Regions from separate parts of the Pseudomonas sp. gcc21 genome, predicted to be linked through region 2. Evidence: predicted binding sites of a transcription regulator. Region 2 holds the regulator's gene; the other holds the start of a gene.

Region 1 (15,845 bases), 120 kb from region 2:
AATTTCTACCTCATCTGGCCCAGAGGTCCAACGCGGGCTCGTGTGCATCTGGTTTATTCTCATCTGGCCCGGACGTCCACATTCATTCCTGATGGACCACTCCGAAACGTTCATCTGACCCCAATTTCTCCACTTTCACCGCGTTCATGGTCTCTGACGGTTTCATCAATCCAGGCTGGACGCGTCGGCAGGAGCTTGAAGCAGACAAGCTAGGCGTTGATCTGCTGGTTGCTGCTGGTTACAACAGTGACGCCATGTTTACCCTGTTGGACAAGATGGCCATCTGGGAAGAGCGCAACCGAACCGCCCAGGGCGAGCGCAATGCTCTGATTGATCAGCTCTTTATGGTCAATGATCCCGAGCTGGAAAAAACACGCGTGGGTGAATTGTTGGGTGGTTTTCTTGATCAATCCGCTGTCAGCGTCGGCTCCTTTGTGAACAAACTCAGCCAGAATCATGACGCCGCAGAGAAACGCTACGATAATCTGCTGACCTACGTGGATGCGCATTACGCAGGCGCGCCGGCTCCCGCGCTGGAAGTAAAAAACTGGCAGGCCATCAGCAAGACCCAAAAGACGGAGCGAATCTGGCAAGGGCTGGTACAAGTGGTAGAGGCTCGGGAGGGAGTGTCCCGGGGCAGGCTGGCCGACTCGGAAAAACTCATGAGATCTGCAGTCAATCCGCATACAACCCACCAGAACTTTCTGCGCCAGTCCTTCTACGAACTGCGCGCCGCCCAGCGTCAGAAGTCATCCATGCAGCAGAATTTGGCGTTGGGCCTGAACGGAACCTATCCCTCTCTCACCATGCATGTCGAGCATACCCGCTTGGCCGAGGGAAATGATCCAGCCACTGTCAAACAACTGATATCCACCTTCGACCAATACGGCCGCCCGCCGACTTACTTCCAGCAGGTCATCACCATGGCGGAAGCGTCCGAGCTGAGCGGTGACGTTCTGACACTCAAGGCAGAATGTACGGTGAAATACGTAGGCGAAGGCATCGCCTGCGGCGACAAGGCAGCAGCAGCAAAAAACGAATTGTCCTATGGGCGCTTGCTGCAGTCTTTGGCGCCTTAGCAACAACGGATCAAATCTGCTCCACCGCCCGGTTCTCTGCATGAGAGCCGGGCTCCCTCATCGATCGGCGTACCGATCTTCTGCTAAACCGCCCATCGAGCTGGTGCTCGACGTTCCCAGCAAGCCCTCAAAAAAGGCGCCCATGGCCACGCACCGGTTTCCCCCTGGGAAGTTCGAGCACCAGCTCGTACTGATTCTTCAGCTTCCCCATTAAAGCTTTCCCACCCTTAACCGATAACCCTCCCATCGGCGCTGCGTACGTTTCTTGCTGTACAACCCTTTGTCAAGCCAGCAAAAAATGTTTTTTCAGGAAAGGCCTAAAGCTCTTGGCCACCACGCCGATACAGTAACTGAACGCGAACACAATGGGTGCCTGGGATAGCCGGCCCATGAGTCGCATCAGGCATACCTTTTCGGTCTAATGGAGAATTACCCATGGCACTTACAGTAAACACAAACGTAGCTTCGCTTAACGCCCAGCGTAACCTGGGTAGTTCTTCCAGCAACCTGCAGACTTCTCTTGAGCGTCTGTCTTCTGGTTCGCAAATCAACAGCGCCAAGGACGATGCAGCCGGCCTGCAGATCTCCAACCGACTGACCAGCCAGATCAATGGCCTGGGTGTTGCGGTCAAGAACGCCAACGACGGTATCTCCTTGGCGCAGACCGCTGAAGGCGCTCTGCAGGAATCCACCAACATCCTGCAACGTATGCGTGACTTGTCTTTGCAGTCCGCTAACGGCGGTAACGGTGATTCCGAGCGCAAGGCTCTGAATGACGAAGTGGTGCAGCTGAAAAACGAGCTGGATCGCATCTCCACACAAACGAAATTTGGCAGCAAGTCTCTTTTCGACGGAAATTTTTCGGAGAATATTCAGGTAGGTGCTGAGGCCAATCAGACCATCAGTCTCAAGATCGATAGCTTCCGGACTACTGATATGGGCACTACCGCTAGTCGTGAGGCGACTGCTGCCACGCTAGTTGCCGCGAAAGAAGTGAATAGCTTGACCATCGGTACCACAGCGACGCCAGCCAGCGTGGCAGGCGGCGTCGAACTTGCAGTGGCGAATTTGGGATTTGGTACAGTTGCGGGCGTCAAATCTGATATCAAGGGTTCAGTTGATATCGATACAAACGACGTTACGCTTACCGCAGCAAGTAATAAATTCACTATTAACGGTGGTGGCCTGCCGTCTGCAGGGCTTGCTGTCGAAGTGACAGCGAAGACCTACGAATCTGCTGAGGATATGGCGGCTGCGGTCAATACTGCCATTGAAACCGCTTATGGCAGCGGCACTCCGACAGTGGAGGCTTACGCTAGCGATGATGGCATGGTTGGGCTGCGAGAGGTTGGCGACTCAGCGTCTGGGACGGCTATTACAGTCGCCCCGCATGCCTCCGAAGATGGTTCTGCTGCCATTTTCGGCACCCCAACGACTGAAGCGGCAGCATCGGCTGCGAACACAGCTGCTAATAGTAGCTTCACTGTCGCTCTGGGCAACGGCGCAGCGCAAACCATCACCCTCAATCAAGATTATGCCGATGCTAGTGCCTTAGCCGAAGATATAAACTCCAAGATCGGGAAAAGCACTTTGGCCGGGCTTGTCGCTGCGAGCGCAGATGCTGACGGCAAATTGACTTTGACTCAGACGGGAACCTTGGGCGGCGAAGCTCTAACCGTCGGCGGGGCAAGTGCTGATGTGCTTTTCGGCGCTCTTGGAACAGGCGCCACTGATCGTAGTGAGAACACAGGTGATCTGGACTCCTCGAACACTTCCTTCCAGATCGCTCTGGGCACAGGTGCAGCTCAGACAATTGAGATGACTGAAGGCAATTACACCACCGTCGAGGCACTGGCTGACAACGTCAACCAGAAACTGGCGGCTAATGACGAACTGTCAGGTAAGGTCCGCGCAACTGTGGATGGGGGCAAGCTATCTTTTGTCACTACCGAAAAAGGTGGGGAGGCGGAGATCACGCTGTCTGAAGTGGCAGGTAACGTGGGTTTGAGCAATCTCGGCTTTGATGTAGCCGATTCTGATGCACTGACTAAATCTGGGGTCGCGGAAGGAGCTAACAACCAACTGTCTGTCGAAAAAATCGACATCAGCACTGTAGACGGCGCTCAGTCCGCCATCGCTACGATCGACGCGGCGCTTTCAGAAATCGATTCTACCCGCGCCTCCCTGGGTGCCGTCCAAAACCGCTTCGAGTCCACCATCAGCAACCTGCAGAACGTATCCGAGAACGCCTCCGCTGCCCGCGGTCGTATCATGGATACCGACTATGCTGCTGAATCGGCCAACATGACCAAGAACCAGATCATGCAGCAGGCTGGTACTGCGATGCTGGCTCAGGCCAACCAGTTGCCCCAGGCCGTCCTTAGCCTGCTCGGCTAAGGGTAGGTAAGAGGTAACGAATGCGGGGGAAGGGGCGACCCTTCCTCCGCTTTTTCCTATGCGAGGTAAGCACCATGGAAGTGGGCATACACAAGCCGTTTGAGATCAGCCGTATTACCAGTTCTGCTGGACCGGCCGAGGCGGGCCTCAGCAATCGTCCTGCCAGCAGGCAGGCGGGCGCAGCACACCACAACTCCACGGTTGCACCGGTGGAACCCCTTTCTCAGCTACCGGTCGAGCAGCCTGCAGATGCCGAGCGCAACCAGCTCGAATCGGCGGTCACTGACATGCAGCAGTTTGTACAATCGGTCAGCCGTGACATCGACTTCACTCTGGACCATGAAAGCGGCCGTACGGTTGTCAACGTAACGGACCGCGCCAGCGGGAACGTTATTCGGCAAATCCCTTCGGAGGAGGCATTACGACTCTCCGAAAGCCTGTCCGAGATTCGCAGCCTGCTTTTCAAGGCAGAAGCCTGATAGAACGTACGGGGTTGGCTGGCACGTTGCTTGCTACAGTCCCGGAATAGGCGACGCAGTAGCAAGACCGTCAAAAACTAGTCGGGAGGCAGGCACATGGCAATTATGGGGCTCGGATCTGGGATGGATATCCGCGGTATGGTGGATGCCCTGGTCAATGCTGAGGCGGCGCCAAAAAACGCGCAGCTCAATCGCCTGGAAAAGGCCACCACTGCCAAGTTCTCCGGTCTCGGCCAATTTCGCAATGCTCTGTCTGAGTTTCAGACCGTCCTCAAGGACTTGAACAGCCCGGCCCTCTTTGAAAAGCGCAGCGCTTCGTCCGGCAAGGCGGATGTGTTTTCTGTCGCGGCAACGTCCAAGGCGTCAGCCGGTAACTACAGCGTCCAGGTATTGAATCTCGCACAGACAAGCAAGGTCGCCCTCAGCCAAGTGCCGAATGTCACTGACGCAATCGGCACGGGCAAACTGACGGTGACAGCGGGCGACAAATCACTGACGGTTGATGTGACCGATGCCAATAACAGTCTTACGGGTATTCGCGATGCCATTAACGCAGCCGGCAAGGAAAGCGGTTTAAGCGCGACGGTCATCAATGATCCGAACGGTGGCGGTGGGGCGCGATTGATATTGAGTTCAAGCGACTCAGGCACCGGTAAAGATATCAGCGTCACCGTGGATACTACCGGCGAGGTCAATAGCGATCTCAGTGTATTGGCCTTCAGTCCAACCGTCCCGGCCGATTTCAAACTGCCTGAGGTTGACCCTGAGTCAACCGGGGCACGGGTGATCAGCTATGCGCGGGATGCCAACCTGGCGATTGATGGCATCCCGATCAGCAGTGAAACTAATACGGTTGAAGGTGCATTGGACGGCGTCATCCTGACGTTGAAATCAGCACAATCCGCCGAGGACATCGAGAAGGGAAATACCGTCAATCTCAATGTGTCGGAAGACCGTGCAGGTATAAAAACCCAGGTTAAGAAATTCGTCGATGCCTACAACAAGATGATGGAGACCGTCGGGTCACTGACCAAGGTGACGCCGGTTGGTGGCGATGATGGCGAGCCACTTGCTGCTGCGCTGGTAGGTGATGCGTCGGTACGGTCCTTTACCTCTGCTATTCGCGGTGAGCTGGGATCTGTAATCGGCGATACAGGTGGGCTGCGCGTCCTGGCCGATTTGGGCATTTCAACTCAACGCGACGGCTCTTTGAAGCTTGACGATACGAAGTTTGATGCGGCCCTCAAGGATAATTTCGACAGCATGGCGGGCTTTCTAACCGGTAGAGACGGGCTGATGGCCAAGCTCGAAAGCCGCGTCGCTCCGTACACTGCAAACGGCGGTCTTCTTGAGAGCCGCACCACGTCTTTGCAAAACACTCTTGCCAGCGTTGATGATCAACGGCTGGCTTTAACGCGCAGGGTGGAAAAGCTGGAAAGTCGCTTGCTCGCACAATTCAACGCAATGGATTCTATGATTGGCCAGCTTGCGGGCACCAGCGAATACCTGACCGGCGTCCTCGACAGTCTGCCCGGCGTCGTAAAAAAGGATAACTAATGAAAAGCCCCATCGACACCTACAAGCAAGTCAACATCGCTCAGGAAGTTTCCCAGTACCGCGCGGTGCAGCTATTGCTCAATGGCGCCATCGAGCGGGTCAAGCTTGCCCGACACGCTCAGGCTAGCGGCAACCCGGAGCGACGCGGTACGGCCGTGAGCAGCACCCTGAGTATTATCGGTGCGCTGCAGGGGTCGTTGGATAAGGATCTCGGCGGCGAGATTGCCGAAAACCTTGATTCGCTCTACGACTACATGACCCGCAAGCTGGCCGGCGTGGCGCTGGATAATACGCCGCGGTCGCTGGATGAAGTGCAGGGGTTGCTGGAGGAGATCAAGGAAGGTTGGGACTGGATTGAGCCTAAGTAGGGCTTTGTGTGCTGCTGAAATGACGAACCCCGGTTTATAGACCGGGGCTTGTTGTTTCTGGAGGGCCGCTTTTCGGGGAGTAGTGCCCCGGTCGGCGTTCGAGCGCGCCGGCGGGGTTTGGTGTGGTTTGCGAGCTCGGCGTAGCGCAGGCGCGCTACACCCCCAGGGGTGGCTTCCTGCGGCGAGTTGTACCGGTGGGCTGATTGTCGATGGGGGCAGGCCAACGCCGATGTGCCGGAGGGAAGCTGGGTTTGCCTGGGGTTGTAGAGCGCCTGCTCTACGACAGGGTTTTGTCGGGCGGATGGATTGTTGGCGTAGCGCAGGCGCACTACATACCCAGGAGCGACGTCCCGTTGGGTTTAACGAACATCCAAATTACCCTTCAAGTTTTCCCCGTTCTGCCGATATATCAAGCATGTGCAATACACTCCAGGATATTTCGTAATGAACGCCTACGCCGCGATGAAGCAGTACCAGAACGTTAACGTGAACGCCCAGGTAACTGAGGCTGATCCGCATCGTTTGATTCAGATGTTGTTTGAGGGCGGGCTGCAGCGGATTGCTCAGGCGAAGGGTGCCATGCAGTATGGCAACGTTGCATTGAAGGGTGAGCTGATCGGTAAGTCGATCGGCATTGTGAGCGGGCTGCGGGAGTCGCTTGATATCAAAAAAGGCGGTGAGCTGGCAGCTAACCTGGATAATCTTTATGCTTTCATGATTCAGCGCCTAAGCCACGCCAATTTGAAGAATGATCCGGCTGTGCTCGATGAAGTCGCTAATCTGTTGCGCGAGATCAAAGAAGGCTGGGATGCGATTCAGGCCTGAGGAGACGGACATGGCTGTTGCAGTCAAACAACTGGAAGACGCGCACGTAGCGTTGATCGCGGCGGTGCAGGGTGGGGACTGGGAGCAGGTCGGCGAACTGGACGCGCTGTGCCGGCTGCTGGTCGGTCAGGCAATGGAGCAGCCGGACCGCAACGAGCAAGCCCTGGCCGAGGTGTTAACCTCTCTCTCCGAAACCTATAAGGAAGTCATCGCGCTATGTCAGGCGGTGCAGGGGAAGCTAGCCGACGAACTGCATGGGCTGCAGCGCAGCAAGCAGAGCGCCAAGGTGTATCAGATGTTCAGCTGAAATGCCCGCTGTAGAGCTGATGCAGGCAGTTTGCCGGCATAGCAGTTTTAGTGCGCCAAGTATTTGACTCCCATCACAAATATGTCTATCTTTGACTCATCTTACAAAGGCATGGCATTGCGCCATCACGCCAATGATCGGCTGCCTGTGAACAGGACTAGTGCACTCCCTTATGTTGCCAAACAATCACATTTTGTTGATCGAAGACTGCCCGGAAAGCCGGCGTGACCTGCAGGTCATTCTCGAGTTTCTAGGCGAAGACGCGGTTATCACCTGTTCGGAGACGTGGCAGGCGGATGTTGAGGCAATGCTCGACAGCCCGGCTGCGGCGCGCTGTGTCATTCTCGGCCGCTGCGATCATCCGCAAGGCGCGCAGGGATTGCTGACCCAGCTCGATAAGTGGGATGCGAATCTACCGATCATTCTGTTCGATGGGCACCAGTCCACGCCATGGCCAGAGCATTTGCGTCAACGTCTGCTTGCCGTATTGGCTCCCCCGTTGAGCTACAACCAATTGCTGGATTCGCTGCACCGCGCGCAGGTGTATCGCGAGGTAGTGGACACCCGTAACAAGCGCGGCAGCCAGCGCGAACCCAACCTGTTCCGCAGCCTGGTCGGTACCAGCCGCAGCATTCAGTCTGTGCGACTGATGATGCAACAGGTAGCGAACACCGAGGCAACCGTGCTGATTCTGGGTGAATCGGGGACGGGCAAGGAAGTGGTTGCGCGCAACCTGCATTACCATTCTTCCCGCCGCGAAGCGCCTTTTGTGCCGGTCAACTGCGGCGCGATTCCGGCAGAGCTGCTGGAAAGCGAGCTGTTCGGGCATGAGAAGGGCGCCTTTACGGGTGCGATTACCACGCGCGCTGGGCGGTTCGAGTTAGCGCAGGGCGGCACGCTGTTCCTCGATGAAATCGGCGATATGCCGCTGCCGATGCAGGTCAAGCTGCTGCGTGTGCTGCAGGAACGCACTTTCGAGCGCGTGGGCAGCAACAAGGTGCAGACCGCCGATGTGCGCGTTATCGCGGCCACACACAAAAATCTTGAAGACATGATCGAGCAGGGCACTTTCCGTGAAGACCTGTTTTACCGCCTCAATGTGTTCCCCATCGAAATGCCGGCGATGCGTGAGCGGGTTGAGGATCTGCCGTTGTTGCTTAATGAGCTGATCACTCGCCTGGAACGTGAGAAGCGTGGTTCGATTCGCTTCAGCACCTCGGCCATTCTGTCGCTCTGTCAGCACGACTGGCCGGGTAACGTTCGTGAGCTCGCAAACCTGGTCGAGCGCATGGCGATCATGCATCCCCATGGCGTGATCGGCGTGAACGAGCTGCCGCGAAAATTCCGTTACGTTGAGGATGATCACGGCGATCTGCGCAGCCAGCATGAAGAGAGCGAAGACGACGAGCGCGGGGAAGCCTTCAACGGATTGGTCGGATTGGATAGTCCCGCCTTCCTGCCGCCCGAAGGGCTGGACCTCAAGGAATACCTCGGTGGGCTGGAGCAGACGCTGATCCAGCAGGCCCTGGATGAATGCTCCGGCGTGGTGGCACGTGCCGCCGAGCGGTTGCGTATTCGCCGTACCACCTTGGTCGAGAAGATGCGGAAATACGGCCTGAACCGCGGCGCTGAAGTCGTTGAAGAATGACAAAAGACTGACGCTGCTTTGCGTAATTCCATATAGGTCATTGATTTATAAGGGTTTGATTTTAATGGCATAGGCCTTGCTATATCCCCTGTTGAAGAGCGTTTTCGTCATCAGGGGATTTTCATGGCCGTACCTGCTCAGCATTTGCCTCAAGACAATGGATTGCCCGCCGGCAGCGCAGAGGCTGAAACGCGGGATGCTGCCTCTCTTGAGCAGGCTTACCAGCAGTTCAGTAATCTTTCTGGTCAGCTTTCTGAATCCTATGCGCTGCTTGAACAGCAGGTCGCAACGCTGAAATCCCAGTTAGCCGAAGTCAGCCAGCAGCGCACCCGCGAGTTGGCTGAAAAAGCGCGCCTGGCCGGTCGGCTGCAAAATCTGCTCGATCTGTTGCCCGGCGGGGTAGTAGTGCTTGATGGGCGTGGCGTTGTGCGTGAAGTGAATCCCGCTGCGCGCGAGCTGCTGGGAGAACCCATCGAAGGCATGCTCTGGCGCGACCTCATTCGCGAACGTTTTGCGCCGCGTGAGGATGATTACCACGAAGTGTCGCTGCGCAGCGGCCGTCGCGTCTCCATGGCGACGCGTTCACTGATGGGTGAACCGGGCCAGCTGATCCTGATTACCGATCTCACCGAAACCCGGGCATTGCAGACCCAGCTGGCGCGGCATGAACGGCTGTCGGCTCTGGGCCGCATGGTCGCCTCGCTGGCCCATCAGATCCGTACACCGCTTTCTGCGGCGCTCCTATATGCCAGTCACCTCACCGATCCTGCGCTCGCGGACACCCATCGCCTGCGCTTCAGCGAGCGCCTGAAAGGCCGGCTGGAAAGCATTGAGCACCAGGTGCGCGACATGCTGTTGTTTGCCAAAGGCGACTTGCCACTGGAAGACCGAATCAGTGTGGGCGACCTGTTTGCCGCCTTGCGCCAACAGGCCGAGCCGCTGATAGAGCAGGGCGGCGCTGTGTGCCGGTGGGTGGACCGTTGTCCGGGTCATCTGACGCTGCGCTGCAACCGCGAGACGCTGGTCGGCGCCGTCAACAATCTTATCGAGAACGCCATACAGGCCGGTTCGCCCGCTGCGCGGCTGAAGGTGTGCGCGCGTCTGATCGAAGATCAATTGAGTCTGAGCGTGGTGGACGTGGGCGCCGGGATGACCACAGCCCAGCTCGCACGCATCGGGGAACCCTTTCATACCACGCGTGAGCAAGGCACAGGGCTCGGTGTATCAGTGGTCAAGTCCGTGGCCAGGGCACATGGCGGGGCGTTTTATATGCGCAGCAAGGCGGGTTGGGGCACGTGCGCCGAGATTCTGCTGCCCTTTGCCCGTGAAGTGCAGCGCGCTCCGCTGGATGAGGAGCACAGCCAATGACGACGCGGATATTGCTGGTCGAAGACGACCGCAGCCTGCGAGAGGCGCTGGCCGATACGCTCTCGCTGGGCGGTTATGACTATTTCGAGGCAGAGAGTGCTGAAGCTGCGTTGAAGCTGCTGGAGCGCGAAGCTGTTTCGATGGTGGTCAGCGATGTGAATATGCCGGGCATGGATGGGCACGATCTGCTGCGTATTCTGAATCAGCAGTATCCGCAACTGCCAGTTCTACTCATGACCGCTTACGGCACAGTGCAGCAGGCCGTGACTGCCATGCGCGACGGCGCCGTGGATTATCTGGTCAAACCCTTTGAGCCCAGGGCGCTGCTGGATCTGATTGCCCAGCACAGCCAGGGCCGTCTGCAGCCGCTGAATGAAAACGGTCCGGTGGCGGTCGAGCCTGCCAGTCAGCAACTGCTACAGCTGGCAGCACGGGTAGCCGCCAGCGACTCCACCGTGTTGATTTCAGGCGAGTCCGGCACCGGCAAGGAGGTTCTCGCCCGTTATATTCACCAGCATTCCCCCCGTGCAGACCAGCCGTTTATTGCGATCAACTGCGCGGCTATTCCCGAGAACATGCTTGAGGCTACGCTGTTCGGTCATGAGAAAGGCTCTTTTACTGGCGCCATTGCGGCTGCGCCGGGCAAGTTCGAGCAGGCCAACGGCGGCACTCTATTGCTCGACGAAATATCCGAAATGCCGCTGGCGCTGCAGGCCAAGCTGCTACGCGTGTTGCAGGAGCGCGAGGTCGAGCGGGTCGGCGGCCGTAAACTGATCAAGCTGGATATCCGCGTGATCGCCACCACCAACCGCGACATGCTTGCGGAAGTGGCGGCGGGGCGCTTTCGCGAAGACCTGTATTACCGGCTCGGTGTCTTCCCGCTGCAATGGTCGCCGCTGCGTAACCGTCCCGGCGATATCCTGCCGATAGCCGAACGGCTGTTGAATAAACACATGCGCAAGATGAATCAGACCCGCGTGCAGTTTGCTGAAGATGCCCGGCAGGCGTTGAGGCAGCATCCCTGGCCGGGCAACGTGCGTGAGCTGGATAACGCGGTGCAGCGCGCGATGATCCTGCAGCAGGGCGGGGTGATTCGTTCGCAGGATCTGTGCCTGGGAATGGTGCCGGGTGCGGCGATTTCCTCTCAAGCGACTGTTCAGCCGCAGGTTTTGCCCGCTTCATCAGTGGCTGCTGCGCCCCCTGTCGCAGGTGATCTCGAATCGGGCGTAAAGGGGCATGAGTACCAGATGATTCTGGATGTGCTGCGTGCGGAACGGGGCCGGCGCAAGGAAGCCGCCGAGCGCCTCGGTATCAGTCCGCGGACATTGCGGTACAAGTTGGCGAGAATGCGGGAGGCCGGTTTTATAGTTGAGGGGGGTGGGGTTTAGGCGGGTTGGCACGGACCTGCTGGCTGCGCGTGCTCTGGTTTGAGCTTCTCTGTTGCTGTGGTCACATCGCCGCGGGTCGCGCCTCCTACGGGTTATTTTGTGCGTTGGATGAGATGGGGTTTGGTGCAACTTCATCGTCAATTCAGGGCACTTACCCGCAATCGGCACGGCGCCAATTCAGGCCACAAATCCGCAATCGGCACGGCGCTAATTTGTAGGAGGCGCGACCCGCGGCGATCGGGCCTCGCCCGTTGCTACCGAGCCAGTACCTATCTCAAATCCTGGCAGCATTCTCTCTAATTTCACGAACCCAACATGAACTCATTGTCGGGAGGTGTGATCAGGGCTGGCAGGCACGACATAGCATAGACCACGTTCAAAGCCATACAGCATCCCAATGCGGATAATCGCCCACCGAATCCACCAGTCCAGCGCGAAGCGGATTGGCAATAACGTACCGCGCCATGGCCTTGAGGTTTTCTTCGCTCCTTACAGCCCGATCATGGAACCCATCCTGCCAGACACGCCTGCCAAGCTGAGCGGAGGTCAGGCGTTTGATCCGTTGTACGGTTTTCGAGAGGCTTTCGTCTTGCAGTTGCATGAGCCAGTGAAAGTGGTCTGGCATGACCACATAGGCAGGTCTGCGCCTGATTTCTTGCAGATGCCTCGCGGAGTATGTTGATAAGCACTCTGGCGGACCGAAGATCCTGGAAAAGTGGCTGGCGATCGAGTGTGACGGCGGTGATGAGGTAGTAGTGGCCGGGCTCGGATCGGCGGCCTTTGCGAAGGGATTGGGAGTGGGGGTTGAGTGTCATTGGTAACAAGTATGTGGATGATGACTTATTGAATCAGGTGTCACGTTGATTGCGATGTGATATCCATCAAATTGTGATGCTAGTTGCGTTTCATTACACCGGGTCGCAGGAGTTGCGCTCGGCACGCGGCTATTCAGCGGTTGCGGATTTGATCGCCGCGGGTCGCGCCTCCTACAAATTTGTCTGTGCTGCGCCTGCTGTTTCTGTGAACAGACCTGCTCTGTGTATGTGACGACGCCACGCTAGCGGCAGCCGATCCTCATCTGGCACCAATATTGCTTCAGTAGTCTCAAAGCCGAAAGCGCCGTCAAATTTCTTACGGCATGGAGATTGAGATGACCCAGGGTGTCGAGATGAATCGTCTGATGTTGCAAATGCGCAGCATGCAGCTGGAAGCGATGGGCAAGCCCCAGGCGCCGGCGCAGGTCGAGAAGAGCGCTGACGCTCCCGCCTTTGACGACATGCTCAAGATGGCATTCAACAAGGTCAACGAACTCCAGAAGACCACTGGCGAGCTGCAGAGCGGTTATGAGCGCGGCGTGCCGGGTATTGATCTGACCGAGGTGATGGTCGCTTCGCAGAAATCCAGCGTCGCGTTTCAGGCGATGACCCAGGTGCGTAACAAGATGATCAGCGCTTACGAAGACATCATGAAGATGCCTATCTGACCCCGATTCCTCTCACCTCCCGCCTTGATTGACCGAGGACAGTTTTCATGGATGCAACGCCTAATACACCCGCCACGCGCAACGCCCCGGGACCTGATCCCGAGCGTAAGCCCCTGTTGGGTATGGCTTTTCTGGACAGTCTTGCGCAGCTGCCGATGCTGCGGCAGTTTGCCCTGCTGGTCGGTCTGGCCGCCAGTGTGGCGGTTGGCTTTGCCGTGGTGTTGTGGTCGCAGGAGCCGGACTATCGTCCGCTCTACGGCAGCATGGATAACTATGATTCGGCTCAGGTGCTCGAGGTGCTGCAGCAAAGCCGTATTGATTACAAGGTCGAGCCCAATAGCGGTACTTTGCTCGTGCGTAGTGAGGACTATGCCGACGCGCGTATGCGTCTGGCCAGCTCCGGCGTGACCCCGACTGACCGTAATCTAGGCTTCGAAATCATGGACCGTGAGCAGGGTCTGGGCTCCAGCCAGTTCATGGAGACCACGCGCTATCGTCGCGGCCTGGAAGGTGAAATGGCGCGGACCATTTCCAGCCTGTACAACGTCAAGGCGGCGCGGGTGCACATTGCCATGCCACGCTCGACCGTGTTTGTGCGTGATGATCGCAAACCCAGCGCGTCGGTACTGCTCGAAATGTATGCCGGCCGCAGCCTCGAGCCAGCCCAGGTCATGGCTATCGTCAACCTGGTGGCGACCAGTGTTCCCGAGTTGAGCAAGGAACAGGTCACGGTCGTCGACCAGAACGGTAATCTGCTGTCCGACCAGGCCGAGCTTAACGAACTGACCATGGCCGGACGCCAGTTTGACCATGCACGGCGGCTGGAAGATACCTACACTCGCCGTGTCCACAATATCCTGCAGCCGGTGTTGGGCGATGGTCGATACAAGGCCGAGGTGTCTGCAGATGTCGACTTCAGCGCGGTGGAGTCCACCTCTGAAAGCTTCAATCCCGAAGCATCCATACGCAGCGAACAGATCCTCAATGAGCAGCGCGCCAGCGGTGCTGGTGGTCCACAGGGGATACCCGGTGCATTGAGCAATCAGCCACCCGGCGCGGTATCCGTGCCTGAGCAGGTGATTGATCCGGAAACCGGTGAGCCGATTGTCGTCGCGCCGCCGAAGGATATTCGTGAACAATCGACGCGCAATTACGAGCTCGATCGCCAAATCAGTTATACCCGTCAGCAACAGGGCAGGCTGCGACGACTTTCCGTCGCGGTGGTGGTAGACCACACCCTGCAGGTTGATCCGCAGACAGGGGAAGCCGTGCACGTTCCGCTTGCCGAGGCAGAGATCGAGCAGCTGACTCGTCTGGTACAAGACGCGGTGGGCTTTGATGAGGCGCGCGGTGATAGCGTAAGTGTGATCAACAGCCGGTTCGTCCCGGCAGGTGCGCCGGAGCCGATTGCCGAGCCACCGTTCTGGACCGAACCCTGGGTCTGGGACATGGCCAAGCAGTTCCTGGGCATCCTGTTCGTCCTGATTCTGGTGTTCGGCGTGTTGCGACCAGTGCTCAAGAACCTGACTGCCAATAACCGCACCCCGGCCACTGCGGGGGGGTATCCCGCGACAGTGGACGATCTGGGCGGCATGGACGAGGATCTGCGCGAAGACCGCGTCAGTCTGACCGGTTCAGGTTCACCTGCACCGGCCTTGTTACCCCCGCCGGGCGCCGGTTATGAACAGCAGTTGAATGCGATAAAAGGCCTGCTGGCCGAAGACCCAGGCCGTGTGGCTCAGGTAGTCAAAGAGTGGATTAACGACGATGAGTGATGATGCCAAGCGTTTGCAAAAACTGAGCAAGCTCGATAAGGCGGCTATCTTCCTGCTGAGCCTGGGTGAATCCGATGCGGCAGCCGTTCTAAAGCACATGGGCCCCAAGGAAGTACAGCGCGTCGGCACTGCAATGGCCGGGCTGCGTACCGTTCAGCGTGAACAGGTCCAGCAGGTGATGGGCGACTTCATCAGCGTGGTCGGTGATCAGACCGGGCTGGGAGTCGGCGCTGACAATTACATTCGCACCATGCTTACCCAGGCGCTGGGCGAGGACAAAGCCAACAATCTCGTCGACCGGATTCTGCTCGGCGGCAGCACCTCCGGCCTGGATAGCCTGAAATGGATGGAGCCGCGCGCCGTGGCGGATGTCATCCGCTTCGAGCACCCGCAGATTCAAGCTATCGTGGTGGCGTATCTCGACCCCGATATGGCCGCAGAGGTAATCGGCTATTTTGATCACAAGGTACGCCTGGATGTGCTGCTCCGGGTCGCCTCGTTGAATACTGTCCAGCCCTCAGCCTTGAAAGAGCTGAACGAAATTCTCGAGAAACAGTTCGCCGGCAATTCGAACACTATCCGCGCAAACATGGGTGGTGTGAAGCGCACCGCAGACATCATGAATTTCCTCGAATCCACCACCGAATCACAGTTGATCGAGGCTATCCGCGATATCGACCAGGATCTATCCACCAAGATCGAAGACTTGATGTTCGTCTTCGATAACCTGTCAGATGTGGACGACCGAGGTATTCAGGCGCTGCTGCGTGAAGTATCCAGCGAGATCCTCATCGTTGCGCTCAAGGGCGCGGATGAAGCCATCAAGGACAAGATCCTGCGTAACATGTCCAAGCGCGCATCCGAATTGCTGCTGGATGACCTTGAGGCCAAAGGGCCGGTGCGTATCAGCGAAGTGGAAGCGGCGCAGAAGGAAATCCTGACCATCGCCCGGCGCATGGCCGATGCCGGCGAAATCGTGCTGGGCACCAAGGGCGGCGAGGAAATGATCTGACGCGCCATGGTGCTGCGGCGGGACGGGTTGACGGTGGTTAATGGGTATCAGCCTCAGAGGGCGGAATGAAAAACAAACAAGACAGCGATCTGATTCGGGGCAGCAAGCCGGAGGCGTTCAGCCTGTGGAGTCTGCCGAGCTTTGACGAAGAGCCCGACC
Region 2 (15,845 bases):
GTGATCTGATGACTGTTTCGCATTGGCACTCCGTGGTGCAGATGACGCAGGACGCAACCATAAGCCATTGCAGAATAAATGCAACCACAGTCCGGCAGGCGGTGCAGAAGGAGCGTGCAGCTTTATGGGTCCTGCCCAACGCTGGCCTGTACGTGGCTGTCAGTCGGTTTCGCAAATACCCTTTCGAATAAGGGAATCAGACGATTCCCGCCCCGCTCATTCAGATGGTCGTCGTCATAATAAAGTGGCAGACCGTTTTCATCGCCATAACAGGCGATCTCATCGCAGAGAAAGGGGGTGGGATCAAGGACCTGGGCGTTACATTTTTCGACTGCCTGCCCCAGGGTGTCCAGAGCAAACTGATGCCTTTGCAGATAATCCTGAGTCGTGATGCTTACTCGCGTGGGCTTGCCTAGCTGAGCGGCCCTGCCCATTGTTTTTGGCACGTCCAGTATCAACTCGGGAATAGGGCCCAGAATGAACACGTCCCTGGTTTTGCTGAACTCACATACGGTTTGAACGAAGCTCTCCTTCATTTCGTTTCTATAGGTTTCGTCCCGGGCCGTTCGAAGTTCTGACAGGTATTTACTGGGCGGCTGAATACCGGGGCCAGGCCCTTCGTTCTGCCCGAAAAGCAGGCCTGAGAGCCTGTTTACGATAATCAGCGGGACGTGCGGCTCAATATCAGCGTTCAGCAATAACGCCTGTTCGATAAACGCCTCGCAGGGAAAGTCGGGATCGTTAGCCTTCTTCAGTCCCCGTATCGTCTGGCAGGTGTTGAGCGTCCAGTCCAGTACGTGCAGCTGCTCGGAGGGCAGAGCCTTCTCGACCGAGCGAACGACGGAAGCGGCATGGCTGTCGCCGATGACAATGGCTCCGAGCGTGTCCCCTCCGTAGGTACAGCCGGGGACGTTTCGTCCGTCTACGGCATGGCATTCTTCCATGCGCGGATTCCTGTTCTCGGCTTCGGCGAATATGCCTTCGACCTCGGCAGATAGCCGACCAGGCACGCCGTTCTGCAAATAGATACCGACGCCCGGCGCGGCTGCGAGCGCTGCCGCGCATGCCAGTACGCTTGTGGTCGCCGTCACGGGCATCTTCAACCGTGACCGTGTGGGACCTTCCACCAACCTGAATGACAGCCAGCCCAACAAGAACGTGAGGATCAGACTGCAGAGGATGGCGATGGTATCGCCCTGTAAACCTAGATAAACGAGCGCGACAGCAAGGGGCCAATGCCACAGATACAGGGAATAGGACCAATCGCCTATCCGCTGAATCACTACGTGGCCGGATAGCAACGCCTTTTGTCGTGCGGCGACCAGCACCATCGCGGTCCCTAGTACAGGTAGCAATGCTTTCTAGCCTGGCCAGACCGTAGTGGAATCAAATGCCGCAATCGACAGCACGATGAAGCCGAAGCCCGCACCGTATAGCCATTGGCGGGCCCGCTCAGCGAGCGACAGCCGGTCCGCCAAAAGAAAGACCAGTCCTCCCGCCAGCATTTCCCAGGCGCGGGTGGGAAGCAGGTAGAAGGCCGCGCCTGGGTGGGTGTCGGAAATGAAGACGGATAGCGCCAGCGAAAGGATAACAAGCGCCAATGCCGCGAGGGTGGCTGCCTTTCTGCCAGGAGCAAGCTTCCAGACCAGCATAAGGACAAGTGGCAATATCAGGTAGAACTGCCACTCAACTGACAGCGACCAGGTATGTAGAAACCATTTTTCATGCGAGGCGGTGTCGAAGTACCCCGCTTCAGCCCAGAACTTGAAGTTGGATAGAAACCCCACTGCGGAGGTTGAATGAACCCCGAGGGATCGGTATTCGATAGCTGGCAGGAAAAACCAGCCAATAGCGAGGAGCGCTAAACACAGAACCAGCAAAGCTGGAATAATCCTGACGCCCCTGGCCAGATAAAAACCTATCAACGAAAAGGAATTGCTGGTCTCTGAGCGGGGCTCTTCCAGCCCGCGGATGATGATTCCGGTCATCAGAAAACCCGAAATCACGAAGAAGATATCAACCCCTACGAAGCCGCCAGCAAATCCGGGCACGTGGAAGTGAAACAGTATGACCGAGACGACCGCCCATGCGCGCAGACCGTTGATGTCATCCCTGAATGTTCTGGTCGGCTTCATATGTCCGCCCCGGTTTCCCTGATATAAAAGCGATGCTACCTGAGGCGGCTTGCTAGAACCGTGACGTAGTTCTGCGAAAAGGCGAGAGAGAACGCGTGTAGGGGTTTAGAGGTTTACGCCGTGCAGGGGAGTGCCAATAGCAACGCAATGCAGCGTCTGCGGGAAATTAAATGCGGCGTCAGGGATATTGAATCGAACAATGCGGGAATGGAGCGGGTGAAGGGAATCGAACCCTCGTCGTAAGCTTGGGAAGCTTCTGCTCTACCATTGAGCTACACCCGCGTGCTGCGCATTCTATGCAGTTGTTGGGGGCTCGGCAAATACCTTTGGCAGTTATTTTCGGGTAGGCCCTGTTGCGCCAGGTCAATCGGTTCGCTTGATCTGGCGGATGATGAATCGACTTTCGGGAATGGCCGGCATGCGAGACATGTCAATGGATAGATCCTGAGGCACGACTTCATAGCTCATACCCTTCGTCAGCAGCCTGGTTGCGGACTTCATTAGTTCTATAGTCATCCATTCCCCTGCGCAGCGATGCCCGGATAAGAACTCGCCGCCCCCCTGGGGTAGAAAGTTGTGAGGGCTCTCGTCCCACTGCTCGAAACGTTCAGGTAGAAAACGCGTGGGTTGATCCCAGCTGCGCGGATCATGGTTGGTGCCGTAGATATCCAGAACGACCCAGCTGCCTTTGCTGAAATGCTCACCGTGCCAGTCAAAAGCCTGGGTGGCGTTGCCGGCTATGATCGGGAAAAAAGGATAGAACCGCCGCACCTCCTGGACAAAGGGCTTCAGCCAGCGCTCTTCATCCTGCAGCAGTTTATCGCGGTACTCAGGATGGCGATGTAACGCCAGCGCTATGAAGGTCACATAGCGAGCGACGGCGACTGTGGGTCTGAGCAGGTTGAGCAATTCGACGGCGGCGACCTTTGTGCTCAGTAATTCGCCATTGGACGCTCGATGCCGGGCAAGGATTTCGATAGGTCTATCAGGCTCTTCGGAGGAGGGCACCGCGCGTACCTGATCGATCAGATCCCGTGCCCAGCGTTCGGTGCGGGCGCGCAGCGCCAGACCTTTCCAGTTGCGCGGGCCAATTGCCCCGGCTCCCTCGATCATCGCGGACAGCTCACGGGTTCTATCGCGAACCTCAGCGTCCGGCAACGCTATACCTGCCCATTCGCACACTGCGCGGCAGATTATCTCTTCGGATTCATGATGCAGAGTAATGCCGGGACGTTGCGCCCATACTGACAAACGGTCGCGCCAGTAGCGCTCAAACAGCGAAACAATCTCACCGAGGCTATCCGGGCCCATCAATGACATGAACATCTTCTTGCGATGCTCATGCGCTGCGCCGTCCAAGGTCATCACGCTGCCGGTGTCCTGCAGCGACATCAGCGTCATCGGCGGCATAGCCATCTTGCGGGTGAAGCGTCCCGGCTCGTAGAACATGCGGGCTGCATCTTCACCCATGACGCAGGTGACCGGTCGGAGCATGATGCGCGTGTGGAAGGCATCGGTATTGTGTTGGGCGCAGCGTCTCGAGATAAAGCGGTAACCGTCCTTCAGTAGCGCCAGAGAAACGTCAAAGGTGTCGTCGCGTGGAATGGATTGCATCAGATACCCCTGTCAGCGCCGTCGATAGGGATATGGAAAGGGTGCCGGTTCAAAAGTTCGAGGCCGATACCTTAACGGGCCGAGGCTATCTGCATCAGGCGCTGGTAGCTGTCGTGTCGCAGCGTCTGGTCATAAATTGCGCTGGCCACAATCAGCTCATCAACCTGCGTGCGCTCCAGCAGCTCGTCCAATTGCTGCCCAACGGTTGCTTCGTCACCCACCAAGGTGCCAGCCAGCGTAGAAAGAACGCTGTGTTTTTCGTGCGGTTGCCAGAGGGCTTCCATGTCTTCAACCGGTGGCGGCAAAGGACCGGGGCGACCACGTATCAGGTTCAGAAAGGACTGCTGATGAGAGGTCGAAAGCCTATGCGCCTGCTCCTTGCTGGAGGCAACATAGGCATTGATGCCCAGCATCAAGTGAGGTTTGTCGAGAGTTTCCGACGGCTCGAAATGTTGGCGGTAGGTGCGAAACGCGGCGTGCATGTAGTCGGGTGAGAATTGTCCGGCGAAGGCGAACGGTAAACCCAGTTGTGCTGCCAGCTGCGCGCTGAAAGTGCTGGAGCCCAGCAGCCAGATTGGAACCTTGAGCCCTGCGCCCGGTACTGCTCGCAGGCGCTGGCCCGGCTCGGGTTCGGCGAACAGCTGGCGTAGCTGATCGAGTAATTCGGGAAAGTCACTGCCGTCTCCACGGCCACGTCGCAGCGCCTGGGCGGCTACCTGGTCGCTGCCCGGCGCGCGCCCCAGCCCGAGATCGATCCTGCCGGGGTAGAGTGACTCAAGGGTGCCAAACTGTTCGGCGATCTGCAGCGGAGCGTGGTTAGGCAACATGATGCCGCCGGATCCAATGCGTATGCGCTCGGTACCGGCTGCCAGATAACCCATGACCACTGAGGTGGCAGCACTGGCAATACCCGTCATGTTGTGGTGTTCGGCCACCCAGAAACGGTTATAGCCTTGCTGTTCTGCATATCTGGCCAACGCCAGGCTGTTGTGAAGCGCTTGCCTTGGTCCAGAACCTTCGGGAACAGGACACAGATCCAGGATCGACAACGGCACGACGGGGGAAGGCATACGCTACTCCTGCATTTCAGTGGCGCCGAGCATAGGACTGCCGGACGCTGCCATCAATGCTTGGATCCCTCTGCGGCTCAAGGTTCCGGCGCGCTAGACCAGCTCCACCTCGGTGATCAATACGCCGGCGGGCATCCCGATATAGGCGCCCTGTGCATAGTCGATTCCCAATGCCTGAACCTGCTCCAGCACTTCAGGGCTGTGCACGTATTCCGCCACGGTGTGAACGCCCATTTCCCTGGCCGACTGAACGATGCCTCGGGTGAGGGTCAGCGCATCTTCGCTGTCGTCGAGACGGCTGATCAGGCTGCCGTCAATTTTTATCAGATCGATATTCAGACGCAGCAGGTGTTCAAAGTTGGAGTAGCCCGTGCCGAAATCATCGATCGCGATGCGTGCACCCATGGCTTTCACCTTGTCGATGAACTCCCGAACCTGGCTGTAGTTTTCGATCCCCTGGGATTCCAGAATCTCAAAAATGACCCGGTTAGCCAGTTCGTTCCCGTCCAGTTGTTCGAGGATGAACGAGGTGAGCTCAGCGTCGAGCAGATCCTCACAGCACAGGTTGACCGAAAAATCGTATCGGCAGTTGGCGAAACGCTGGAAGCACTGTTCGATCATTGCCCGGGTGATGAATCGGTACAGGCGAATCTTCTTGGCAATCGGCAGGAATTGTTCAGGGCTGACCGCGTGCCCGTTGAGGTCAATCATCCGCGCGAGGCATTCAAATTTGTCGATGCGCCCGCTGCGGACATCGAGGATCGGCTGAAAGAACGGAACGATGCGGCCTTCGTCGAGAGCGTTCTTCAGGCGATTGGCCCAGATCAGGTTCTGCTCATAGCCTTCACGTACCCGGTTAGCCGGATCATAAACGAAGTGGCTGACGCGGCTGAGACGGGCCAGTTTGAGCGCCATGCTTGCAGAGGGCAGCAACTGTTCGCCGTTCATCCGTGAATTGTCAGGCTGTACCGTGCTGGCCGCGCCGATAGTAGCGTTCAGGGGGATATCATGGCCTTGCCAGGTGATATCCATCAGCGTGATGAACTTGGCCACCTCTTCCAGACGTGGCGGCAGCGAGGCGGGGGCGTGGTGCCCGGGGATAACGATCGCCATCTCATCCCCAGGCATGCTGTACAGCTGACAATTGCGCCAGGCGGCCCGGCTCGTCATGAAACGTTGCAAAGCTTCAGCCAGTTTGATGATGACGTGGTCGCCGCACTCGTGGCCGTAAAAATCATTGACCTGCTTGAACGCATCCAGATTGAGTAGCAGCAGGGCGGCTGAGTCGGTCTTGCGCAGGTCCTCAAGCAACTTTTCCCGGTTCGGCATCCTGGTCAGTGAGTCGGTATACAGATTGCTCAGCTGGCGCAGCGTGCCGGCGATGATATAGAGCACCAGCCCGGCGAGTATCAGGAAAATAATGCCGATGATCGCTGCGATACGCAGATTGCGCTCGCGCATGGGTGTCATGGCGGCATCTATTTCTGCCTTGGGCACGCCGATACCGAACACCATACCCGCGACGGTCTCCGAAAAGAACAGTGCGTAGGGTTCATCGTTCACCGTCAGCGTCATGCGCTGCATCGGAGAGGCGATCAAGGGGCTGGAAAGAATATCCGGCGGCTGGATCTTGTTGGTTTGCTTGTGTAGTTCGCTGCGTGAAATGGCGTCCATCAGCTGTTGTGCGCGGCGTACATCATCGGCGCGGGACAGGCTGGACAGGTTGCGATTGTCGGAGTCGATCAGGAAGGAGAAGGTGCCGGGTGTGACTTCCACGCGGCTGACCATGCGGATGATCTCATCTGCTCGCCAGTCGGTGGATGCCAGGCCAATGACCTGCTGCTGTTCATCGCGTATCGGCGTGCTGAGGCTGACTACAACCTTGTCCGTGCTTGAGTGGTAATAGGCGGGGCTCCAGTAGAATCGAGTTCCCATATCCCAGATACGCTCATTGGGAGGCTCGATCTGCGCATACCAGTCGCGCTCGGCATAGTTGATATCATCGCTTACCACTTCCAGCTGATCCCCGACCTTAAAACCGTAAACGGCGAAAGGCCCCGGCTGGTAGGCGTCAGGAGCAAACCAGATTCCGCCACCGCTCACGCCCTCGACATCATTCAGCGTCTGCGCCAGGGCTTCTTCCAATTCCTGCTTGTTATGCCGGCCGGTCAGGGATTGCTGTTTGCCGAAAAGCTGCCCCATGCGCGCCAGCTCGCGGGTGTTCTGCTCCATCAACCGGTGATGTGCATTGATACGGTCCAGATTGGCATGGAAGGTGTCAGCGATCTGATGCTGGCGCAGTTGCGACATGGTTTTCTGGGCAAAGTCCAGGTTGAGGCTGGACATGAGCCACATGCCGATGATGAAAAGGCCGACCAAAAGCCCGAGAACTATCATGATGGACCGTTTGACCGGAGTCATTCCTTCGACTCTCACGAACGTCTGCCTCGCATGTCCGACTGGACTCGTTGTTGCCCGAGCTGGAGTTGCTCGGGTGTCAGGGATCTGGCGATCCGCTCAAGGTGGGACCGCGCGCGGGTTTCGCCATTGAGCAGGGCTTTGCTGAGCCAGACGTACGCTTCAAGCGCTTCCTGGCCGTCAGGGGTACCCTGGGCGTAGCTCAGACCGAGTGTGTACTGTGCCTCGGCAGATTGTTGGGCAGCGGCTCGCTTGAGCCACTCTCTGGATTTGCTGGCATTGGGTTGTGCACCGGAGCTGTACTGCTCGGCCAGGGCCAGCTGGGCTGCCAGATGGTTCTGCGCTGCAGCTTGCTCAAGGTGTTGTAGTGCCCTGGCCTGGTCAGGTTCCGTGCCCTTGCCTTGTAGGTAAGCCTGGCCGGCGCGGAAACGCGCTTCGGCCAGGCCCTGGCTTGCGGCCTGTTCAACCAGCTCAAGCGCGCGCGCCTCGTCGCGTACCGCGCCTTCACCCTTGGTATAAAGATCAGCCAGCAATAGCTGGCCGGGACCATACCCCTGCTCGGCGGACAACTTTGACCAATGAACAGCAGCATCGGCTTCATTACTGATACGTGCCAGCGAGGCGATATGATGCTGCGACTTGGCATCGCCGGCACGGGCAGCCGACAGGCAGGCGCCGTGCGCCTCCTGATAGTTACGGATGGCGAACAGCAGGTAGCAGTTATTGGCGTGTTTGCGGCTATCCTTGTCGAGCGTAGAGCCGGGTTTGGATGTTGACGCGGGCTTTGCGGCGGGCGCTGCGGTGGTGGCTGGTGCAGGTGCTGGCGCGGGCTGAGTGGCAGCTGCCACCTGCGGCCTGGATGCAGCGGATTCAGCCCCGGCCTGTTTGCGTTCCGTTTCAGATGTGGCAGATGGCGGTGCTTCGGCGGCGCGCGCTACCGTTTCAGTGGTGCTTGTAGAGGCTGTACGTGTTTCGGCAATAGGGGCGCGCGCAGCGGCCGAATTGTCGGATGCCCCGGCGGGTTGCTCGGTGGCCTTGCTGACCTGCATGCCGGCCTCGTTGACGGGCGGCTTGGCTGCGGCTCGACTGCTCGAACCGTCCCTGGCGTCAGGCTGTTTTGCTTCCGGCTGCGGATCCGTCACTTTGGATATTGCCGAAACGAGACCGACCATAAAAGGCGGGAACGGGCTATAGGACTGGGCCGGACTGTACTTGGCGAGGGCTTTATTTACGCGCCGCTCGAACGCGTTGACCTGGGCGTAGCAGGAGTGGCTGTATAGCTCCTTCAGCTGGGCCAGGTTTTCGACAGTAGGAGCCATATCGGCGTAGCGTTCACCGACCTCGTCACAACGCTTGTCCCGTTCCCTGGCGACGCGTTGGCGGTGCGGAATATATCGAAGATCAATAGGACGTTCCGCCAGATAATCCGTAAGCGGATCGATCCTTGGCTGAGCCAGCAGTTTGTCTACTTCCTGCGTACGAGCCTCTTCCGAGGCGTTCATTCCATCGATGAAGTCCGTCAGGTTCTGTTTCTGTTCTGCAATAACTTCGGCCGGCTTGGACAACGGTGTCTGTTGCCCGGGCGTGGTTACGCAGCCTGCAACGCTCAGCGTCACGCAGGCGAGTACTGTTTTGGGTATTAAGCGCATCTACTTTCTCTATTCCAGTCGGCGTATGCCGTTTTGGTCGCTACCTTGCCGAGAATGTGATTTTGATGTCATGAGCCAACATTATCACTGCTAGGACGCGGTTTTAGTCGGTTGGTTCATATTCCGTAAGCTCGACACTGTTCTCAACTGGAACGCTTCTTGCGTAAGGGTCTGTCACACCCTTTTCAGCGTCAATTAATTGTTCAGGAAGCGCTAGCGCATGGCAGTGGATCGTTCCCAGATGATGAGCAACATGCGAACCGGATTGGCTGGGCTGCGCCATGGCAGCCTCGGCGTGCCAATCCTGTTGCTGGTCATGCTCGGCATGATGATGCTGCCGGTGCCGCCGTTTCTTCTGGACGTGTTTTTTACCTTCAACATCGCGCTGTCGCTGGTGGTGTTGCTGGTCTGCGCCTATGCGCTTCGCCCGTTGGACTTTGCCGTCTTCCCGACCATTCTGCTGGTCTCCACGCTTTTGCGCCTGGCGCTGAACGTAGCCTCGACCCGGGTTGTACTTCTCTACGGACACGAAGGTGGAGATGCAGCGGGCAAGGTGATTCAGGCCTTCGGCGAAGTAGTGATCGGTGGTAACTATGTGGTTGGTCTGGTGGTTTTCGCCATCCTGATGATTATCAACTTCGTGGTCGTCACCAAAGGCGCTGGTCGCATTTCGGAGGTGAGCGCACGCTTTACCCTGGATGCCATGCCGGGCAAGCAAATGGCCATCGATGCGGACTTGAATGCCGGCATCATCGATCAGGAGCAGGCCAAGCTACGCCGCAGTGAAGTAGCCCAGGAAGCTGACTTCTACGGCTCGATGGATGGTGCCAGCAAATTTGTCCGTGGCGACGCCGTAGCCGGTTTGATGATTCTGTTCATCAACGTCATCGGCGGGTTGGCCATCGGCATGGCCCAGCACGGATTGTCGTTCGCTGACGCTGGGCGCATCTACGTGCTTCTGACCATCGGTGATGGCCTGGTTGCGCAGATTCCTTCGCTGTTGCTGTCCACTGCCGCGGCAATCATGGTGACCCGCGTTTCGACTTCAGAGGACATGGGCGCGCAGGTGCAGCGTCAAATGTTTGCCTCGCCCAAGGCGCTGGGGATTGCCGCAGCGATTCTGGTGCTCATGGGCTTGATCCCAGGCATGCCGCATGTGTCCTTTCTGAGTCTGGGCGCGCTGGCTGCTGCCGGTGCGTACTGGATTGCGCAGAAGCAGAAAGCCAAGCTTGAAGAGGTTGCCGAAACAGAGCGCAAGGAATCCCAGGTGCCGGCAACGCAGCGCCCTGAGACCCGCGAACTCGGCTGGGAAGACGTGACGCCGGTTGACATGGTCGGTCTTGAGGTCGGCTATCGCCTTATTCCGCTGGTGGACCGCAACCAGGGTGGGCAGTTGCTGGCGCGCATCAAGGGTGTACGCAAGAAGCTGTCGCAGGATCTGGGTTTCCTCATGCCCTCGGTACACATCCGAGACAACCTCGATCTCGCTCCGAATGCCTACCGCGTGACGCTGATGGGCGTCGGGGTGGCAGAAGCCGAGGTCTATCCGGACAAGGAGCTGGCGATCAATCCGGGTCAGGTATTCGGTGAGATCAAGGGGATCGCGGGCAAGGATCCGGCCTTTGGCCTGGAGGCGGTGTGGATTGAGGTCATGCAGCGCGATCAGGCCCAGTCACTGGGGTACACGGTGGTCGATGCCAGCACCGTGGTTGCTACCCACCTTAACCAGATCCTGCACAAGCATGCCCACGAGATGATTGGTCACGAAGAGGTTCAGCAACTGCTGCAGGTGCTGGCCAAGGCTTCGCCGAAGCTGGCCGAAGAGCTGGTGCCCGGGATGATCTCGCTGTCTGGTCTGCTCAAGGTGCTGCAGGGTCTGCTGGAAGAACAGGTGCCGGTACGTGACATCCGGACCATCGCTGAAGCCATCGCCAACCAGTCGGGGCGGAGTCAAGATACTGGCGCCCTGATCGGCGCTGTGCGGGTCGCATTATCCCGCTCCATCGTGCAAAGCATTGTAGGGCTTGACGCCGAGCTCCCTGTGATCACGCTTGAGCCCAGGTTGGAACAGATATTGCTACAGAGTGTTCAGAAGGCGGGGCAAGGCGCGGAAGAAGGCGTCATGCTCGAGCCGGGCATGGCCGAGAAGCTGCAGCGGTCACTGGCAGATGCGGTACAGCGGCAGGAGGTTCAGGGCAAGCCAGCCATCGTTCTGGTAGCCGGACCGATCCGCGGGATGATGGCCAAGTTCGTTCGCTATGCGGCGCCAGCGGCCAATGTACTGTCCTACCAGGAAATACCGGACAGCAAGCAGGTCACCATCGTTGCGACGGTGGGCCAACAATGAATAGTCAGTACCAGGACAGGTGAGGTCAGCCATGAAAGTAAAACGTTTCTTTGCCGCTGATATGCGTCAGGCGATGAAGTTGGTGCGCGACGAAATGGGCGCGGACGCCTCCATCATCGCTAACCGCCGGGTCGCCGGCGGCGTGGAACTGACAGCGGCGCTGGACTATGAGGCGCCTCGCGTGACCCCACCCACACCTGGCCTGGATCAGGAACTGAAGAAAACCCAGGAGCGCATCGTCAAGGCGCGTGCCCAGCTGGCCGAAGGCGGGCAGTCTGCAGACGGCCCCCAGGTCAACCGCCAGTTATTCGGCGAAGCCATGCGTCAGGCTGTTGAGCAGGGCTCGCCCGTTGCGCAGCAGCTGCTGGCACGGCTGCAGAACGAACACGCCGCTGAGGCCCCACCGCAAGCCCGTGTGAGCACAGCTCCACAAGCAGAGGTTGGGGAAAGCGGTATCGGTGCAATGCGCGCCGAACTGGCAGGCCTGCGTGAAATGCTCGAGACCCAGCTGGGCAACATGGCCTGGGGGCAGATCAATCAGCAAAATCCCCATCAGGCCAGCTTGTGGCGTCGGCTTACCCAGCTCGGCCTGCCGGCAGGGCTGAGCAAGCAATTGATGGCTAAAGTGGCTGATGTGACCGATATCCGTCAGGCCTGGCGCATGCTGCTGGCGCATCTGTCTCATAGCATTCCGGTCATCCGGGACGAACTGATCGATCAGAACGGTGTGATTGCGCTGGTTGGCCCGACAGGCGCCGGCAAGACCACCAGTCTCGGCAAGCTGGCAGCACGGTATGTGCTCAAACACGGCAGTCAGCATGTTGCGCTGGTCACCATGGATACCTTCCGGATTGGCGCGCATGAACAGTTGCGTACGCTTGGACGTATTCTGAATGTACCGGTGCGGGTGGTTGATGAGCAGAACAGTCTGACTGATGTGCTCAAGGAGTTTGCCGGCAAGCGCATGGTGCTGGTCGATACAGCCGGCATGCAAGGTCAGGATCCGCAACTGCGTAGTCAATTGAACGAGCTGGCGGCGCAGGGGCAACGGGTGCGGACCTTGCTGGTGCTGGCCGCGACGAGCCAGTACCAGGTGTTGAAGTCCGCCTACCATCATTACAAGTCCTGCGGATTGTCCGGTTGTATCCTGACCAAGATCGATGAGGCTGCCACGCTGGGTGAGTCCCTGGGTCTGGCTATGGAACAAGCTTTGCCGGTAGCCTATATGGCAGATGGCCAGCGCATTCCGGACGACATCTGTCAAGCGGTCGGACACAAGCTGGTCAGTCGCGCGGTGAACATGGCCAGCCATGCTGGCGAAGCGCCTGCTGACGAGGCGATGGGTAATGTCTTTGCAGGTATACTGCATGCAGGTTAAGAGCCGGTGATTAGCGCACTTCGCCTCACGGCGGCATGCAGCAAGCGAACCAGGCCGGCGTTCCGTCAGTGAGCCGCCCTGTAGCAGACACGGTGCGATTTTTACAAATTTGCTAACACGAATTCTTATTACAAGGTAATCCACACAGATGGGCAGCAATCATCCGGTTCAGGTTATCGCGGTCACCGGCGGCAAGGGCGGGATCGGCAAAACCAACGTATCCGTCAACCTCAGCATGGCGCTGGCGGCGTTGGGGCGTCGGGTCGTACTGCTCGATGCCGACCTTGGCCTCGCCAACGTGGACGTGCTCCTGGGTATCAAGCCCAAGGCCACGCTTGCGGACGTGCTTGATGGCAAATGTGACCTGCGGGATGTGCTGATTGACGGCCCCGGCGGCATCCGCATCGTTCCCGCCGCATCAGGTGCGGCGCGCATGGTCAACCTGAACCAGCAGCAACACGCCGGGCTTATTCAGGCCTTCAGTGACATCGGCGACAACATTGACGTGTTGATAGTCGACACCGCTGCCGGAATAGGCGACTCGGTCGTGAGCTTCGTGCGCGCCGCCCAGGAAGTGTTGGTGGTTGTGTGCGACGAGCCGACCTCGATTACTGACGCCTATGCGCTGATCAAGCTGCTCAATCGCGACCATGGCATGACCCGTTTTCGGGTGCTGGCCAACATGGTCAATACGCCGCAGGAAGGCCGCACTGTCTTCGCCAAACTGACCAAGGTGACCGATCGGTTCCTGGACGTGGCGCTGCAATATGTCGGCGCGGTGCCCTATGACGAATCCGTACGCAAAGCGGTGCAGAAACAGCGCGCGGTATTTGACGCCTTCCCGCGAAGCAAGGCCTCGCTGGCCATTCGCGGCATTGCGCAGAAGGTTGATGCCTGGCCGTTGCCGGTTAACCCGCGTGGTCACCTGGAGTTCTTTGTGGAACGTCTGGTCCAGCAATCGGGGGCAGATTCATGATCGCGTCCGCCAGTGGAGCCTATATGTACAACCGTACCCAACGTGCAGCGGGTCAGCAGGATCTGCTGGTCGAACAGTTTGCTCCCCTCGTCAAACGCATTGCCTATCACTTGCTCGGGCGCTTGCCATCCAGCGTGCAGGTAGAAGATCTGATGCAGGCGGGCATGATCGGCCTGCTCGAAGCTTCACGCAAATTCGACCATTCAAAGGGCGCCAGTTTCGAAACCTACGCCGGCATCCGCATTCGTGGCGCCATGCTGGATGAGGTTCGTAAAGGCGACTGGGCGCCCCGATCGGTTCACCGCAATACGCGCATGGTCAGTGATGCCATCCGCGCAGTGGAGGCCAGGCTCGGACGTGACGCTAAAGATCATGAGGTTGCGGCCGAATTAGAGATGAGCCTTGAGGATTACTACGCGATTCTTGGCGACACCGCAGGCAGCAAGCTGTTCAGCTTCGAGGATCTGCTCGAATCCGGTGCGGCGGCGGATGTGCACGCCGAGGGTGAGCCCCAGGGCGAATTGCATGACGAGCGCTTTCGCGGCGCACTGGTCGAGGCCATCGAAGGCCTCCCGGAGCGCGAGCGGCTGGTGCTTTCCCTGTACTACGACGAAGAGCTGAATCTCAAGGAGATTGGCGCGGTGCTGGGCGTGAGCGAATCGAGGGTGAGTCAGCTGCATACCCAGTGCGCCGCCAGGTTGCGCGCACGCCTGGTCGCCTGGAAGAACGAATAATAGATAGCCGGATCTCTGGTCCGGCTATCGCAGCCGTGGCTGTGTCGCCTGCCGGCGGGTCAGCTTAGGGTGCGCGCTTTACTTGCTGAGCGCTTCTCGCTCAGGGACATGAATTCAGCAGAGTGCGAACCTGCACTTTTTTCTGGTTTGTACGGAGGTTTACTTGGACAAGAATATGAAAATTCTCATCGTCGACGATTTTTCGACGATGAGGCGCATTATCAAGAACCTGCTGCGTGACCTCGGGTTCACCAACACCGCTGAAGCCGATGACGGCAATACTGCTTTGCCAATGCTCCAGAGCGGCAATTTCGATTTCCTCGTCACTGACTGGAACATGCCCGGTATGAGCGGTATTGACCTGCTCAGGGCGGTTCGCGCTGACGACCGTCTGAAGCATCTTCCGGTGCTCATGGTCACAGCCGAGGCCAAGCGCGACCAGATCATCGAGGCCGCCCAGGCAGGTGTGAGCGGTTATGTGGTCAAGCCATTCACTGCCCAGGCGCTCAAGGAAAAGATCGAAAAGATTTTCGAGCGCGTTCAGCCGAAATAACCAACCGGGGTACCAGATGATGGCGTTAAGCAAGGATCCCGGCCAGGCGACTGCTCAACAGTTTGAGCAATCCCTCAAGGAGCATGCACTACAGCTCGTTGAGTATCTAGAAAATGGGCAATTCAGCGAAGCGGTGCTGGTGGTGCACGCGATCAATCAGGCCCGAGACCGCGGGCTGTATCACGAGGTAGGCCAGCTTACCCGGGCGTTACACAACGCCATCGTGAATTTTCAGATCGACACCTCCCACGCGCTGGGCGACAGCGGCGAAGCCTCGAAGATTTCCGATGCCTCGGACCGTCTCGACTATGTCGTGCAGCTCACCGACAAGGCTGCCAATCGCACCATGGATCTGGTGGAAAGCAGCACCCCCCATGTCGCCGAGATTGGCGAAGAGGCGGCGGCGTTGCGCCTCGAATGGGCGCGTCTGCAGCGCCGGCAAATGACCGCCGATGAATTTCGCGACCTGTCTCGACGCATCGGAGAATTCCTCACGCGCACCGAGCAGTCTGCGACAACCGTCTCGACCCATCTGAACGACATCATGATCGCTCAGGATTACCAGGATCTGACTGGCCAGGTCATCAAGCGTGTAACGACGCTGGTTCACGATGTAGAGGAAAGCCTGGTGAGTCTGGTGCGTATGGCCGGGAAGGTCGATCGCCTTGCCGGAATCGAGCACGGCGATGGCGTACAGCCGAAAAAAGCCCCAGAAAAGGGTGAAGGTCCGCAGATTCATGCCGATATAAGGGAAGACGTAGTGTCTGGGCAAGACGAAGTCGATGATTTGCTGTCCAGTCTTGGTTTTTAAGGGAGCGAGTGCATGAGTGTTGACGCGGATGAGGAAATTCTTCAGGACTTTCTGGTGGAAGCCGGAGAGATCCTGGAGCAGTTGTCCGAGCAGTTGGTAGAACTGGAAAACCGTCCGGACGACGCCGATCTGCTCAATGCGATCTTTCGCGGCTTTCACA

Evidence for each region. Region 2 encodes FliA, which starts transcription of late flagellar genes. Its sites were predicted from a motif close to CTAAAGTTTNNNNNNNNNNNGCCGNTAA; they were not measured.
Region 1: a site for FliA is predicted at 1,397-1,424, ahead of HG264_RS18710 (flagellin). Genes of this name have one in related genera too.

What each region holds. Positions count from the first base shown of each region.
Region 1 covers NZ_CP051625.1:1,703,607-1,719,451, reverse strand. The annotation lists gene HG264_RS07955 (hypothetical protein) at 147-1,079, shown strand; gene HG264_RS18710 (flagellin) at 1,515-3,476, shown strand; gene HG264_RS07945 (flagellar protein FlaG) at 3,551-3,955, shown strand; gene fliD (flagellar filament capping protein FliD) at 4,052-5,512, shown strand; gene fliS (flagellar export chaperone FliS) at 5,512-5,880, shown strand; gene fliS (flagellar export chaperone FliS) at 6,325-6,705, shown strand; gene HG264_RS07925 (flagellar protein FliT) at 6,716-7,012, shown strand; gene HG264_RS07920 (sigma-54 dependent transcriptional regulator) at 7,185-8,660, shown strand; gene HG264_RS07915 (PAS domain-containing sensor histidine kinase) at 8,784-10,028, shown strand; gene HG264_RS07910 (sigma-54 dependent transcriptional regulator) at 10,025-11,416, shown strand; gene HG264_RS18705 (transposase) at 11,793-12,041, opposite strand; gene fliE (flagellar hook-basal body complex protein FliE) at 12,567-12,899, shown strand; gene fliF (flagellar basal-body MS-ring/collar protein FliF) at 12,947-14,674, shown strand; gene fliG (flagellar motor switch protein FliG) at 14,667-15,686, shown strand; gene fliH (flagellar assembly protein FliH) at 15,752-15,845, shown strand, end outside.
Region 2 covers NZ_CP051625.1:1,583,340-1,599,184, reverse strand. The annotation lists gene HG264_RS07390 (acyltransferase family protein) at 123-1,355, opposite strand; gene HG264_RS07385 (acyltransferase) at 1,362-2,135, opposite strand; tRNA gene HG264_RS07380 (tRNA-Gly) at 2,344-2,417, opposite strand; gene HG264_RS07375 (cytochrome P450) at 2,499-3,749, opposite strand; gene HG264_RS07370 (LLM class flavin-dependent oxidoreductase) at 3,821-4,819, opposite strand; gene HG264_RS07365 (EAL domain-containing protein) at 4,913-7,255, opposite strand; gene HG264_RS07360 (tetratricopeptide repeat protein) at 7,252-8,886, opposite strand; gene flhA (flagellar biosynthesis protein FlhA) at 9,113-11,233, shown strand; gene flhF (flagellar biosynthesis protein FlhF) at 11,265-12,611, shown strand; gene fleN (flagellar synthesis regulator FleN) at 12,760-13,587, shown strand; gene HG264_RS07340 (RNA polymerase sigma factor FliA) at 13,587-14,321, shown strand; gene HG264_RS07335 (chemotaxis response regulator CheY) at 14,497-14,874, shown strand; gene HG264_RS07330 (protein phosphatase CheZ) at 14,894-15,685, shown strand; gene HG264_RS07325 (chemotaxis protein CheA) at 15,698-15,845, shown strand, end outside.